DNA from 2 places in the Curtobacterium sp. RM9 genome. Region 2 is predicted to be linked to the other one. Evidence: predicted binding sites of a transcription regulator. Region 2 holds the regulator's gene; the other holds the start of a gene.
The links. Region 2 encodes HrcA, which represses chaperone genes, less so after heat shock. Its sites were predicted from a motif close to TTNGCACTCGNNNNNNNCGAGTGCNAA; they were not measured.
Positions count from the first base shown of each region.

Region 1: a site for HrcA is predicted at 1,286-1,312, ahead of ACY3FI_RS00320 (Hsp20/alpha crystallin family protein). Genes of this name have one in related genera too.

Region 1 is NZ_CM143271.1:70,124-74,231, forward strand. Features, by position in the region: gene ACY3FI_RS00315 (manganese catalase) at 1-649, shown strand, start outside; gene ACY3FI_RS00320 (Hsp20/alpha crystallin family protein) at 777-1,217, opposite strand; gene mgrA (L-glyceraldehyde 3-phosphate reductase) at 1,361-2,404, opposite strand; gene ACY3FI_RS00330 (hypothetical protein) at 2,564-2,746, shown strand; gene ACY3FI_RS00335 (MarR family winged helix-turn-helix transcriptional regulator) at 2,797-3,345, shown strand; gene ACY3FI_RS00340 (TetR/AcrR family transcriptional regulator) at 3,497-4,108, shown strand, end outside.
Region 2 is NZ_CM143271.1:1,403,452-1,407,559, forward strand. Features, by position in the region: gene hemW (radical SAM family heme chaperone HemW) at 1-207, shown strand, start outside; gene ACY3FI_RS06580 (DUF4870 domain-containing protein) at 215-661, opposite strand; gene hrcA (heat-inducible transcriptional repressor HrcA) at 769-1,785, shown strand; gene dnaJ (molecular chaperone DnaJ) at 1,894-3,000, shown strand; gene ACY3FI_RS06595 (16S rRNA (uracil(1498)-N(3))-methyltransferase) at 3,000-3,779, shown strand; gene ACY3FI_RS06600 (histidine triad nucleotide-binding protein) at 3,812-4,108, shown strand, end outside.

The DNA.
Region 1 (4,108 bases), 1.3 Mb from region 2:
GCAGCTGCTCGAGAAGAGCCCGCTCGGCATCACCGAGGACGCGCTGCAGGACGACCCCACCGTGGCCGCGATCGTCGGTGGGACCGACGTGCAGCACGCCATCGTCGCCGGTGCCGGCGCGCGCCCCGTCGACAGCAACGGCAACCCGTGGCAGGGCTCGTACATCACCGCATCGGGCAACCTGCTCGCCGACTTCACGGCGAACGAGAACGCCGAGATGCAGGGCCGCGTGCAGGCCGCCCGGCTCTACCACATGACCGATGACCACGGCGTGCGGGACCTGCTGTCCTTCCTCATCGCACGCGACACCATGCACCAGAACATGTGGGCTACCGCCGCCGCCGAGCTGCGCGAGAAGGGCGTCGAGGGCTTCCCGGTGCCGAGCAACTTCCCGCAGTCGAAGGAGAACCAGGAGGTCAACTACCAGTACCTCAACTTCTCCGACGGCGCCGCCGCTGCCGACGGGCCCTGGGCCAGCGGGCCCTCGTTCGACGGCAAGGGCGAGTACTCGTACCACGACGGCCCCACCACCTCGGTGCCGATGCCGCCGCCCACGCACCCCGATGTCCGGCTCTACGGCACGACCGAGATCCCGAACGTCGTCGAGAAGACCGCCGGGCTCGTGCAGGACAAGCTCAACAAGGAGTGACCACACGACGAGGGCCCGGTGCGTGCTGCACCGGGCCCTCGTCGTGTCCGTCAGGTGTTCGTGTCGTACCGGCTCGTGTCCGCCCGTGTGGCGTTCCGTCCGACCACCAGCAGGACCGCCACCGGCGTCAGTGCTCGGTCGCGCCGGAGCCGACCGCGAGCTGCTCTGATCCGCCGCCGACCGCGACCGCGATCTTGCGCGGCTTCGCGGACTCCTTGACCGGGATCGTGATGCTCAGCACGCCGTTGTCGTAGGCCGCCGTGATGCGCGCGGCGTCGAGGCCCTCGCCGAGGGTGAGCTGCCGGACGAACGATCCGGGCTGCCGCTCACGCGTGAGCCACTGCGAGCCCTCGGGGGCACCGAGGGTCCGCTCGGCGCGGATCGTCAGGACGGAGCCGTCCACGTCGATGTCGACCGAACCCGGGTCGATGCCGGGCAGGTCGACGTCGAGGACGTAGTGGTCACCCGTGCGGTACAGGTCCATCGGCATCGACCGCGGGCCGGAGCCGCCGAGGAGGGACCCCGCGAGACGGTCCAGCTCGCGGAACGGGTCGAAGTTCATCGTCATCGAAATCAACTCCTTCGTGGTTCTCGTTGAGTCCCCTCGACTCAACTGCTTCTGTTGTAGCACCGCGGCTGGCACTCGACCCCAACGAGTGCCAGAAAACCGCTCAGAAGACCCTGAGAACGGCACGGTCCGATCGGCGGGGCTCAGCTCACCTGACCGGACCGTGCGCCGGACCACAGGTCGACGTCCAGCACCCCCACCGAGTGCTCGTCGATGCGCCGCAGCTCGTCGTCCGTGAAGGTCAGGTTGCCGAGCGCGGCCACGTTCTGCTCGAGCTGCTCCACGCGCGAGGCCCCGATCACGAGCGACGTCACCCGCTCGTCGCGCAGCGCCCACGCGAGCGCGAGCTGCGCCAGGCTCTGCCCGCGCTCCGACGCGATGTCGTTCAGCGCTCGGAGGTGCTCGACGACCTCGTCCGTGAGGGTCCCGGCGTCGAGGGACTTGCCCGCGGCGGCACGCGAGTCCGACGGCACACCGTCGAGGTACCGTCCGGTGAGCAGGCCCTGCGCCAGGGCGGTGAAGCCGATGACGCCGAAGCCGACCTCGCCAGCGGCGTCCAGGAGCCCCTCGGTCTCGATCCAGCGGTTCAGCATCGAGTACGAGGGCTGGTGGATGAGCAGCGGGGTGCCGAGGTCGCGCAGGATCGCCGCGGCCTGGCGGGAGCGCTCGGCGTCGTACGACGAGATGCCGACGTAGAGCGCCTTGCCCTGCTGGACGGCGGTGTGCAGCGCGCCCATGGTCTCCTCGAGCGGGGTCGAGGCGTCGAGTCGGTGCGAGTAGAAGACGTCCACGTAGTCGAGGCCCGTGCGCTGCAGGGACTGGTCGAGCGAGGCGAGCACGTACTTCCGCGAGCCACCGCCCTGTCCGTACGGGCCGGGCCACATGTCCCAGCCGGCCTTCGTCGAGACGACCATCTCGTCGCGGTAGGGCCGGAAGTCCTCGCGCATGAGGCGGCCGAAGTTCACCTCGGCGGCGCCGTAGGGCGGGCCGTAGTTGTTCGCGAGGTCGTGGTGCGTGATGCCGAGGTCGAACGCCCGGCGGCTGATCGCCCGCTGCGTCTCGAACGGCTTGTCGTCGCCGAAGTTGTGCCAGTACCCGAGCGAGAGCAGCGGGAGGTCCAGGCCGGAGCGGCCGGTCCGCCGGTAGGGCATGGCGTCGTAGCGGTCGTCGGCAGCGATGTAGGTCATCAGGGGAGTCTCCTCGTCGTCGGGGTGCTCCCCATCCTGCCGGGCGGCCGACCACGCGAAACGTACAGAACGCAAAAGGTTCGTTGCGCTGATCGTTCACGTTGTGAAATAGTCCGAGCGTCCGCAGGGGACGCAACGAAGCAGGAAGGCGGGATCGTCATGCACAGCACGTACTCGGGGATGGCCCGTCAGGCACGACTCGGTGGGTCGCACACCCGCCACGGCCTCACTGATCCCGCCGTGATCGACGCCTACGTCGAGCGTCGCATCGAGGACCCGTCGCTCCTCTCGCGTCGCGTGGAGCCGTCGTACGCCGACTTCTTCACGGTCCCCACGGTCTAGCCACCGCCCCGCACGCCCGTTCCCATCAGTCAGAGAGCACACTCGACCACATGCCGTTGACCGTCGTCCGCCGTGAGCACATGCACCTCTACGCCCGCGAGCCGCGGTCACGTGCCGCAAAGGTCGCGGTGGACTCCCTCCTCCGGCTCCAGCACGCCGAGGAGCAGCAGCTCGAGCAGGCCCGGACCGAGAGCGGTCTGTCGAAGAACGAGTTCCTCGCGATCCGTTACCTGCTGCAGGCGCACCGGGACGGGCGGTCGATGGGGCCGAAGGACCTCGCGGTCATGCTCACGGTGTCGAACGCCTCGGTGACGAAGATCGTCGACGGACTCGTCGCCAAGGGCGACCTCGTCCGGGTTCCACACCCGACCGACCGCCGCGCGCAGGTGCTCGAGCCCACCGTGCAGGCGGCCCGCAAGATCGACGAGTCCTACGCCCGCTTCCACGAGGCCGTGGTCGAGGTCATGGACCGGCTCAGCGCCGAGGACAACGCGGTCCTCACGCGCTGCCTCGACCAGATCACGGACGCCCTGACCGCCGGCGCGCCGGCTCCGGTCGACGAGTACACCGTCGACGAGGACGCGACCGCGCGCGCCTGACGGACGCGGCGGCCTGGAGGCGCACCGCGCTCCGCCCGGGCACCTGACGGACCGCAGGCGGTCCCGACCAGGGCGCCCCGCGCCTCCCGTGCGCCCCTGCGGTCCGCCGGACGGGTGGAGGTGAAAACCTTCCAGCGGTAAGTTGGGGCGCATGACGTTCCCCGCCGACGACGACGCGGCCCCCGCGCCGCGCCGCGGCGGGTACCGGAAAGGCGCCGAACGGCGCGCGCAGATCCTCGACGAGACCATCCGGATGGTCGCCGACCAGGGGGTCGACGCCTCGTCCCTCCGCTCCGTCGCGGACGCCCTCGGCATCACCCACGCCGCGCTCCGCCACTACTTCCCGAGCCGCGACGAACTGCTGCTCGCCGTCTACCGCGAGCACGAGGTGCGGGAGCAGGGCGCCCCGGACCGGATGAAGTCGGCGATCGGAGACATGCGGGAGAGCGCCTCGCGGAACCGCGCGGTCCCCGGTCTCGTGCAGCTCTACACGACCCTCGCGGCCGACGCCGTACAGGAGGGGCACCCCGCGACCCGCGACTTCATGCGCGAACGCTTCACCCGCCTGCGGGCCGAGCTCGCCGAGCTGATCGCCGCCGACCAGGCGGCCGGTCGCATCGCCGCGGACCTCGACCCGGTCGACCTCGCATCGCTGAGCATCGCCGCGTCGGACGGCCTCCAGGTGCAGTGGCTGCTCGACCCCGAGGCGGTCGACGGCGAGCGGGTGCTCCGGCTGCTCGAACGGATCGTGCCGCCGGGGGAC
Region 2 (4,108 bases):
ACCCGGTACGTCGAACGGGTGCTGCTCGCGGCGCGGGTCCGCGGTGAGCTCGCCACGTCGGAGCTCCGCCGGGAGGCGCGGGGCCGCGTCGCCGGGCTCATCGCACGTGGTCTCGTGGACGGCCCGGCCGCGGTGCGGGGACGCATCGAGCTGACGATGCAGGGTCGCCTGCTCGCGGACGCGGTGGTCCGCGAGCTGCTCGACTGACCCGCGACTACTGCTTGATGAACTCGATCGCCAGCGGGTACTTGTAGAAGCGCCCCTGGTTGGCTGCGATCGCGGCCATGATCGAGAAGACGACCACGAGCACACCGATGACCGGCAGCAGCACGAGGCCGATGACCACGATCGTCAGCAGGCCGGAGACGAAGCCCGCGATGGCCGCCGTGATGTGGAAGTTGAGCGCCTGCCGGGTGTGCTCGCGGATGAACTGCCCGCGGTCGCGGAGCACGAGGTACGCGATGATCGGCACGACGAGGCTGAAGAAGATCGCGCCGACGTGCGTCAGGGTCGCCCAGAGCCGCTGGTCCTCGGGGCTGAGGGGCTGCGGCGGCGTCCATCCTGCCGGGTACTGCGGGCCGCCGGGGTACTGCGGGCCGCCTGGGTCCTTGGCGCCGGGTTCCTGTCCGTAGGGGCCACCGGGCTGCTGTCCGTAGGTCATGCGCCGAGCGTATCGCCGGGCTGTGCAGAAGTCCCGGTCGGTCGGCGGTCGGGCGTAGGATCAGCAGTCGACACGTCCGAGTGCCAGAACGAGTGGAAGGGGTCCGGGTGGTCAGCGAACGCAGCCTCGAGGTCCTCAAGGCCATCGTGCGGGACTACGTCGCCTCGCGCGAACCGGTCGGCTCGAAGACCATCGTCGAGCGGCACGCCTTCGGGGTGAGCGCGGCGACGATCCGCAACGACATGGCGCAGCTCGAGGACGAACAGCTCATCGCCGCGCCGCACACCTCGTCCGGGCGCGTGCCGACGGACAAGGGGTACCGGGTCTTCGTGGACCACCTCGCCGCCGCCCGCCCGCTGTCGAGCGCGCAGCGGCACGCGATCGAGACCTTCCTCGGCGCGCCGAACGACCTCGACGAGGTCCTCGGCCGCACGGTCCGCCTGCTCAGCCAGCTCACGAACCAGGTCGCCCTGGTGCAGTACCCCTCGATGGTGCGCGCCCGCGTGCAGCACATCGAGCTGGTCCGGCTCGCCGACACCCGGCTCATGGTGGTCCTCATCACCGACACGGCCCGCGTCGAACAGCGCGTCGTCGAGACGGACGTCCCGCTCGACGAGGGCTCGCTCACCGAACTCCGCGCCGTCGTCAACGGGGCGAGCGTCGGGCTCCTGCTGCAGGACGTCCCACGGGCGCTCCGCGCGGTGCCGCAGCAGGTCCGCCCGGATGCCCAGACGCTCGCGGGCGTCGTGGTGGCGACGCTCATCGAGCAGGTCGGCGCGAACCGCCAGGACCGCCTCGTGATGGCGGGCGCGGCGAACCTGGCCAAGAGCGAGCAGGACTTCACCGGCGGCCTGTTCCCCGTGCTGGAGGCGATCGAGGAACAGGTGACCCTGCTCCGGTTGTTCGGGGAGATGCAGGTGGACGACGGCGTCGCGGCCCGCATCGGCGTCGAGAACGCCCGGTACGGGCTCGACGCCACCAGCATCGTCGCGGGCGGGTACCTCGCCGGCGGCGAGGTCGCACGTCTCGGCGTGCTCGGCCCGACCCGGATGGACTACGGCACCAACATGGCCGCGGTCCGCGCGGTCGCCCGGTACCTGTCCAAGCTGCTGGGTGAACAGTGACCGACCCGGCCCCCGACCGACGCGCGGTGCCTCACCGGGGCGATCCGCGCCTCCAGACCGACCCGACCTGCGGCGACCGCCGCACCGACCGAACCGACTGAGGGATACGTGGCAGACCACTACGACGTCCTCGGCGTCCAGCAGGACGCCTCCGATGCCGACATCAAGAAGGCGTACCGCCGGCTCGCCCGCGAGCTCCACCCCGACGTGAACCCGAGCCCGGACGCGGCCGAGCGGTTCAAGGACGTGACGCACGCGTACGACGTGCTGAGCGACCCCGAGCAGCGGCGACGCTACGACGCGGGGCCCCAGGCCGACAGCCCGTTCGGCAACGCCGGCGGCTTCAGCGACATCTTCGACGCGTTCTTCGGCGGCGGCGGTGCCGGTCGCGGCAACGGCCCGCGGTCGCGTGCCGAGCGCGGCCAGGACGCCCTGCTCCGGATCGAGGTCGACCTCGACGAAGTCGTCTTCGGCATCCACAAGGACGTCGAGGTCGACACGGCCGTGCTCTGCGAGACGTGTGGCGGCTCCTGCGCGGCGCCCGGCACCCACCCCCAGACCTGCGACATCTGCGGGGGCACGGGGCACATCCAGCGGCAGGTCCGCTCGCTCCTCGGCAACGTCGTGACGAGCGCCCCCTGCGGCACCTGCCGTGGGTACGGCACCGTGATCCCCAACCCGTGCCCGACCTGCCAGGGTCAGGGCCGTGTCCGTGCCCGGCGCACGATCCCGGTGGACGTCCCCGCCGGTGTCGAGACCGGTCTCCGGCTGCAGATGCCCGGGCAGGGCGAGGTCGGTCCGGCCGGCGGCCCCTCGGGAGACCTCTACCTCGAGATCAAGGTCCGGCACCACGACGTCTACAGCCGCGACGGCGACGACCTGCTGGCGACGCTCGAGGTGCAGATGACCGACGCGATCCTCGGCGCGACCACGACCATCGACGGCCTCGACGGCCCGGTCGAGCTCGAGATCCGGCCCGGCGTGCAGAGCGCCGACGTCCTGGTCATCAAGGACCGCGGCGTCACGAAGCTCCGCGGCACCGGACGCGGCGACCTGCGGGTCGGCGTGCAGGTGGTCACCCCGACCAAGCTCTCGCACAAGGAGCGCGGGCTGGTCGAGCAGCTCGCGAAGTCGCACAAGGCACCGAAGCCGCAGCTCGCCCGCTTCCAGCAGGGCATGTTCGGCAAGCTCCGCGACCGCTTCTTCAACTTCTGATGGCGTCGCTCTACCTGGTCGAGCCGGGCACCCTCGACGGCATCGGCGTCGGCGACCCGGTGTCCCTCGACGGTGCCGAGGGGCGGCACGCCGTCTCGGTGGCGCGGGTCCGGGTGGGCGAGACGCTCCGGATCGCGGACGGTCTCGGGACGGTCGTCTCGGGTGCAGTCGCGGCGACCGGTCGCGACAGCCTGACGCTGACGGTCGCGGACGTCGCGGTCGAGGCTGCGCCGCGGCCCGCGCTCGTCCTCGTGCAGGCCCTGGCGAAGGGCGGGCGCGACGAGATGGCGGTGCAGGCGGCGACCGAGATCGGTGTGGACCGCATCGTCCCCTGGTCGGCGGCACGCAGCGTTTCCCGGTGGGAGGGACCGAAGGTCGAGAAGGGCCGTGCCCGCTGGGCGGCCATCGCGCAGGAGGCCGCCAAGCAGGCGGTCCGCTCGCGCGTGCCGTCGGTGGACGCTCCGGTGACCACGGCGCAGCTCGCGGCCGGCGCCGGTGCTGGGTCCGGGGGGTCTGCCGGTGCCGACCGGGAGGCACGACGCGCGCTGGTCGTGCTGGACCCGGTGGGCGCGGTGCGGCTCTCCGCGTGGCAGCCGCCAGCCGACGCCGACGAGATCGTCCTGATCGTCGGGCCCGAGGGCGGGATCGACGGTGCCGAGTTCGACCGTCTGTCAGCGGCGGGCGCGACGCGGGTGCGGCTCGGCGACACGGTGCTGCGCACCTCGACCGCCGGTCCGGCCGCCCTCGCGGTGCTCCAGACCCGGCTCGGGCGCTGGTAGCGGCGTCGGGGGCGGGTCCTACGATGGAGGACATGAGCACCAGCGAGCCGAGCGTCTTCACGAAGATCATCGCCCGTGAGATCCCCGCGACGATCGTGGCGGAGGACGACCGGGTGATCGCGATCGAGGACATCGCGCCCAAGGCGCCGGTCCACGTGCTCGTGATCCCGAAGACCGAGCGCTACCGCGACGTCACCGAGCTCGCCGCCAGTGACCCCGACCTCCTCGCGCACGTCGTCGCCACCGCCCGCCGCATCGCCGACGAACGCGCGGGCGGCCAGTTCCGACTCGTCTTCAACACCGGCGAAGCCGCCGGCCAGACCGTGTTC